Regions from separate parts of the Enterococcus sp. XAF26B05_ASV22 genome, predicted to be linked through region 2. Evidence: a T-box and tRNA genes for the amino acid it is inferred to sense, from the RefSeq annotation. Region 2 holds a T-box; the other regions hold tRNA genes.
The links. The T-box of region 2 lies ahead of argS (arginine--tRNA ligase). A T-box ahead of a tRNA ligase gene usually reads a tRNA of that ligase, here a tRNA-Arg.
Positions count from the first base shown of each region.

Region 1 (2,327 bases), 1.2 Mb from region 2:
AGATTTTCCATTGAATTTAGTGTTGGTAAACATGTACTTAGAAATAGGTGAAAACGAGCAAGCATTATCATTAGCTTCAGAAATGAAAGAAAAATATTTTGCTTACTTAGATTATGTAGAAATTTACATTCAAATTTTGATTCAAAATCATCTGTTTATTCAAGCACATAGCATCATTAATGAACGAATTTTGATGGAGCAAAGCGGAGAAATGAGAAAGTTGATTTCTTTAAAGAAGAAAATCCGACACGTTGAACTGATGTATCAGCAATTTGAAGTAGGAAAAATCAAAGAATTAAAAGAAGAATTACAACAGTTAAATAAACACAATTACTATGAGCAGATGGCAATTGCAAAAAAAGCAGGGCAATTGCCTCAAGAAGAATTTATTGTAATTGGAAAAAAGATATTAGTAGATGTGCAGGTACATAATTTGGTTCGATCTTGGATACTTGAAGAACTTGTCCGCCTTCATGTTAAAGAAGAAGTTGAGTTTTTTTGGCGAGATAACAAAAAATATACCGTTGTTCCAGCTTCTGTTGGTACGCCGTTGGATAGTGCCGCGTATCAAAGAATCTTATTGTTTTTAGAAAAAGAATTAATTAACGATGATCCTATTTTACTAGTAGACATTATGGAAGAGATTCGTCTGCATTTTGCATTACTTTATCCTTTGGCAGATGAAATCATTGAAGATCCAAGGTTGTGGGCTGTGAGTTATGTGAGCTCTTACAACCATTCAATTGCACAGAAGTATCAAGTTGAAGAGGAACAATTAGAAATTGAAAAAATCCAGAAGATTCAAAGTGAGATACGTTTTGAATTAGAAAAGATGGTTTTATAGAGAGAAAAAGAGTAAAGGGCTGAAAATTCCTTCACTCTTTTTTGATATACATTAACTGCATGTTTAGTTTTTAGTCAAATAATGAATAAATAAGAGCAGTAAAAATGAAAGTAGAAAATAGAAAAAGATCCCTCCTTGAATGAAAACGAAAATCAAAAAGACAAGCTGATAATCAACAGACGTAAATTGAATAACATAACGATTCAAGATAAATTCTGCGAGGGTTAAAAGAAGTGAAAAAATTAATAATCTTTGATGGCGCTGACTCAATACTATTCACTACCTAACGATTAGAATGATTAAAAAATATAGTAGCATAAAAAAAGATAGTTTTTTATCAATTTTTAGATGATATCGACAAATAAATGAGAATTTAGAAGGGACGTTTGCAATTTAGATCTTATTGTTAAGAAGAGTTTGATAGAAATAAAAAAACACTACTTACTTGTAGTGTTTAAGGTCAAGTTCTCATGATTATTGCGACATCTGATTTTAAATTATGCTATAATTCTACATGTAGTAGTAAAGCAATTATCTAAGAATAAAGACGCGCCCTGAGGGAATCGAACCCCCGTCTCAAGAACCGGAATCTTACGTGATATCCACTACACTAAGGGCGCAAGCACGTTTACTAGTTTAGCTGATATTTCGATAAATTACAAGGGGGAGGACAAAAATAATGAAATTTGAACAACATCAATCGCAACAACAAAAACAAGTCCAAAAGCTTGCAATGACGCAACAATTACAACAATCGATCCAGATTTTACAATACAATTCAGAAGACCTTTTTGCCTATATAGAAGCCAAGTCATTAGAAAATCCTTTGATCGACATCCAAACAGAGACCAACTATGGAGATTTTCCGATTTCTAGTAACAAAACGTATAGCAACGAAGAAAATAACTATCTAAATCAAATTCCAGATAATCACACATCACTTTTTGAATATTTGATCGATCAAATCCACTTGAATTATCGTGATACATATCTACGAACATTGGTTTTATTTTTAGTCGAATATATTGATTTAAATGGTTATTTAATGATTGATTTAGATGAAGCAACGCTAAAAACAGGAGCAAAATCTATTGAAATGCTAGATGCATTGACGCTGATTCAGCAATTAGATCCAGCAGGTGTTGGTGCAAGAGATTTACGTGAATGTTTGTTACTGCAAGTTGAGCGGGACGATACGGCACCAGCATTAGCCTATATTGTAATTGAAGAAGAGTTTGATCATTTGGCTAATCGTAAGTGGAGCTTGATTGCTAAAAAATTTGAAGTAGAGATGTCAGAAATTCAAACGATTTTTGATTATATTCAGACATTGAACCCAGCTCCTGGAAGCATTTTTGAGTCAACCTTGGGACTGTATATTCGTCCCGATTTAACCTTGAGAATCAAAGAGAATCAACTAAACGTGATATCTAATAGAACAGGTACTCCAACGATTCAATTTCAACAAGCCTATTTTGAGCGA
Region 1 is NZ_CM161538.1:2,488,412-2,490,738, reverse strand. Features, by position in the region: gene AC1PU0_RS12250 (hypothetical protein) at 1-844, shown strand, start outside; tRNA gene AC1PU0_RS12245 (tRNA-Arg) at 1,393-1,464, opposite strand; gene rpoN (RNA polymerase factor sigma-54) at 1,524-2,327, shown strand, end outside.
Region 1: it encodes a tRNA-Arg, which carries the amino acid that the T-box ahead of argS (arginine--tRNA ligase) is inferred to sense. The anticodon was not compared.

Region 2 (2,327 bases):
TACAGCGTTGCACCGTCTGATTTTTTGATTAGCGCTGGATTTAGGTCATATGCAGATAAATCAACGATTTCAGCTCCTTCATTTTCTTGCAATAGATGTTTTTCTTCTAGCATTGTTACAATTTCGTCCATTTTATCGTTGTAGAAAGCTTCTCCGTTGTATGAATCAAAGGAAACTTCTAGCATTGCATAGATTTTGTCGAATTCTTTTAGTGATTCTGTACGGAACCATTTCCATAATTCAGTGGCTTCAGCATCGCCTTCTTCTAGTTTTTTAAACCAAGCGCGTGCTTCTTCTTCTAGTTCAGGTTGTGTTTCAGCTTCTTCATGAAATTGAACATACAGACGTAATAATTCAGTGATTGGCGCCGATTTGACTCCGTCTTCTGAACCCCATTTTTTATAAGCTACAATCAATTTACCGAATTGAGTACCCCAATCCCCTAAGTGATTGATACGAATAGGTGTATAACCACTCTTTTCAAGAATAAACGCAATTGAATTCCCAATAACTGTTGAACGCAAATGCCCCATTGAAATTGGTTTCGCGATGTTAGGTGAAGACATATCGATTGGTACATTGCCTTTGTTACCGATCGAGCTATCTCCGTAGTGTCCTTTTTCTTTTGCAATTTGACCGATGACTGTTTGACTTACCCTTTTTTTATTCATGAAAAAGTTCAGGTAAGGTCCAACCACTTCGATTTTTTCAAAGTCTGTTCCAGCAATTTTCTCAGCTAAATCAGCTGCAATTTGTTGCGGTGCTTTACGGTAGACTTTCGCCAATGAGAAAGCTGGAAACGCTACATCTCCGTGATCAACTGACTTAGGATTTTCCAATAATTGGGTAACGGTTTCTAATGATAAATCTTCTTTTACCACTTCATAAATGGCTTTTGCTACGATTTCTTTGTTATTCATAGTTATCCTCCTAATAGGTGATTTGTATTATTTATTCTAGCTGCATTATCATTGATTTTGAGAAATGGGTCCTACTTTTTTAAATCAAAGTGGATTGGTGATTCAATAGTTTACCAGAGTTAAACTTAGTGATTCACTTCTTAAAATATAAGCAAAGCAACCTGACTTTCTGACACATTATAAAATGATTCTTTTCTACTTGATTTGCAACAACGATATCAAAACGAAGTGGCGTGATAAACAAAAAAAATCCCTAGTGTTAAAAAACACCAGAGACGAGATTTTCCCGCGGTACCACTCTAATTGTTCGTCCTCTATAAAGACGAACCCACTTAATCTATTAACGGTAGATAGCCGTCTGCCTTGGCAGATTCTCAAAAGCGCGCTTCCTTCATTTGATTATTTTCGGCTTGCACCTTCCCGAAATCGCTTGAATAATAGCTAATGAAGTACTCTCTTTATCGATGAATCATTATTAAACTTGGTTCATTATAACAAATATTTTTCTCTATGCCTAGTCTTGTCTGTTGATTTTAATGTTTAGATGGTCGTAAAGGATAAACTAGGATCCGCGTTTAAGTGGTAATCAGCAAAATGAGCTTTTTCAGCTTCGACAAATGCAGCAGCACCAATCATCGCTGCATTGTCACCGCATAGTCTAAGTGGTGGCACGATAAATGTTACGCCTTGCAGTTCTTCCGTCACTTCTTTGCTTAATCGATCACGCAAACCTATATTTGCGGCAACACCACCTGCCATCACTAATTGTTTGACAGGATATTCTTTGCAAGCTCGAATCGTTTTATCGGCTAAAACATCGATAACACTCGCTTGAAAACTTGCGGCTAAATCTTTTACTATCAATTCTTCATTGCGTTGTTCAGCATTATGAACCGTATTGATAAATGAGCTTTTCAAACCACTAAAACTAAAATCATAATTGTCTTCTTTCATCATAGCTCGTGGAAAATGGTACGTATCTTCTCCATGGTGGGCCAGTTCATCGATCTCTTTACCGCTTGGATAGGTTAGACCTAAAACTCTGCCGACTTTATCATATGCTTCACCTGCAGCATCATCTCTTGTTTCACCGATGGTTTCAAAAGAACCTGTCTCTCTCATGTAAACTAATTCCGTATGACCACCGCTCACTAATAATGCCATTAACGGAAACTGCAAAGGTTCTACAAAATGAGCCGCATAAATATGCCCAGCCATATGATTGACTGGAATCAGCGGTAAATCATGTGCCCAAGCAAATGCCTTAGCAGCGGAGATACCGATCAATAAAGCCCCTACCAAACCAGGACCATACGTAACGCCTACTGCACCTAAGTCATCTGGTTTTACATCTGCTTCAGCTAGAGCATCTTTAATACATAACGTAATTTCTTCTACATGATGACG
Region 2 is NZ_CM161538.1:1,319,962-1,322,288, reverse strand. Features, by position in the region: gene argS (arginine--tRNA ligase) at 1-920, opposite strand, end outside; T-box leader at 1,189-1,394, opposite strand; gene tsaD (tRNA (adenosine(37)-N6)-threonylcarbamoyltransferase complex transferase subunit TsaD) at 1,461-2,327, opposite strand, start outside.

Region 3 (2,327 bases), 1.4 Mb from region 2:
CCCTTTACTTGATAAAAGGATAGAGCCGTTTAGTTCAACTATTATTGAGCTACTGGGTAAACAGACACTTGTTTTTTGTCGCGGCCTTTACGTTCGAAACGTACTACGCCGTCAACTTTAGCAAATAAAGTGTCGTCTCCGCCGATACCTACGTTTGCTCCTGGGTAAATTTTAGTTCCGCGTTGACGGTATAAAATTGATCCACCAGTAACAGTTTGTCCATCAGCACTTTTAGCGCCTAGGCGTTTAGATTCTGAATCACGTCCGTTGGAAGTAGAACCTCCACCTTTTTTGTGGGCGAATAATTGTAAATTCATATTTAATAACATAGTCTGCACCTCCTATTTTTCGTTTATGGTTTTGACTTGAATAAATTCAAGACTTTCTTGCTCAATTGCTTGTAAACCTAGTAAAAGATTTTCCAAGAGAATCTGGGCAATGTTTGTTTGTTCCTGATTTGCATTTGAAATCATCTCGACATAAAGGTAACCACCTTCATCTTCGTTGGTTTCAACAATCGGTTCAAACCCAGCTAAAGCATCGATACCATTGACCGTACTAATCGTTAAAGCAGACACAGCTGCACAAACGATATCACTACCATATGGACCAGACTCAGCATGCCCTGAGACTTCAAAAGAAACGATTTGGCCAGCGCCATTTCGTTTAAAAGAACTTTTAATCATTGATAGGCCTTCTTTCCTATGCAACTTAAAAGAATTATGCGTTGATTGCGTTGATTACAACTTTTGTATATGGTTGACGGTGACCTTGTTTACGGTGAGTGTGTTTTTTAGGTTTGTATTTGAAAGTCACGACTTTCTTTTGTTTGCCGTGTTTTTCTACAGTTCCTTCGACAGTTGCACCTGCTACGGTTGGAGCTCCTACTTTCGTAGATTCGCCACCCACTAAGATAACTTCGTCAAAAACAACTTTTTCGCCAGCTTCTACGTCTAATTTTTCAACGTAAATCGCTTGACCTACCTCAACTTTTACTTGTTTACCACCAGTTTTGATAATTGCGTACATGCTTTACAGCACCTCCTTCTTCTAGACTTAGACTCGCCATCCCAAGTGATGACTAGTGTCATGCTTAAAAACTTGTTCTGTGCGGTTGTAGCTGTGGAGTCCACAATTACAACATTAACATTGTATCAAAATAAGAATACTGAGTCAATGAAAACTTGACTTTTCTCTCCTACAAACTCTTTTTCAATTTTTTTCGTTGTTATTTCTAATTTATGATTGACTTTGTTATGTATCTTCATTATAATAAATTTTGTTGCGTTAACATTTTGCGCCAATAGCTCAGCTGGATAGAGCACTCGCCTTCTAAGCGAGCGGTCGGGAGTTCGAATCTCTCTTGGCGTATTATTTTAAACGTTCATATCAAAAAACACCAATCACTAAGTGATTGGTGTTTTTTATTGTTCTCATGAAAGTTCCACTTTCCCTGTATATAACTGATGGTAGATTCCTTTTTCTTCAAGTAAATCTTCATGACTGCCTCGTTCAATAATTCGACCATGATCCATGACCATGATTGCATCCGAATTTTGAATCGTTGATAATCGATGTGCGATGACAAATACTGTTCTGCCTTTCATGAGGCGATCCATACCAGCTTGTACATGCTTTTCTGTTCTAGTATCGATACTAGATGTTGCTTCGTCCAAAATCATTACAGGAGGATCCGCAATCGCTGCTCGAGCGATCGATAACAATTGGCGTTGTCCTTGCGATAATCCTTCGCCGTCACCAGTGATCACTGTATCATATTTATCGGGTAAATTATTGATAAAATCCTCTGCATTTGCTAACTGTGCGGCTTTGAGTACATCTTCATCAGAAGCATTCAATTTCCCATATCGAATATTCTCACGAATCGTCCCTGTAAATAAATGAGTATCTTGCAAAACAATCCCTAATGATCTTCTTAGGGAACTTTTTTTGATTTTTTTTACGTTGATTCCATCATAACGAATTTTTCCCTCTTGAATATCATAGAAACGATTGATCAAATTTGTGATGGTCGTTTTACCTGCACCTGTTGCCCCAACGAAGGCCACTTTTTGACCTGGTTCCGCATAAAGATTGATATCTTTTAATACGCGATTTTTATCTGTATACCCAAAGGATACATCTTCAAAACGAACATCTCCAGTCAATTCAGTATACGTAACAGTTCCATCCGCATGTGGGTGTTTCCAGGCCCAAATTCCTGTTCTAGCTTCACTTTCGACAAGAGCACCTGACGCACGATTTACATTAACTAACGTTACATAGCCATCATCTATTTCTGATTTTTCATCAATCAACATAAAAAT
Region 3 is NZ_CM161538.1:2,680,824-2,683,150, forward strand. Features, by position in the region: gene rpmA (50S ribosomal protein L27) at 42-329, opposite strand; gene AC1PU0_RS13305 (ribosomal-processing cysteine protease Prp) at 342-686, opposite strand; gene rplU (50S ribosomal protein L21) at 721-1,029, opposite strand; ribosomal protein L21 leader region at 1,049-1,126, opposite strand; tRNA gene AC1PU0_RS13315 (tRNA-Arg) at 1,298-1,371, shown strand; gene AC1PU0_RS13320 (ABC transporter ATP-binding protein) at 1,434-2,327, opposite strand, start outside.
Region 3: it encodes a tRNA-Arg, which carries the amino acid that the T-box ahead of argS (arginine--tRNA ligase) is inferred to sense. The anticodon was not compared.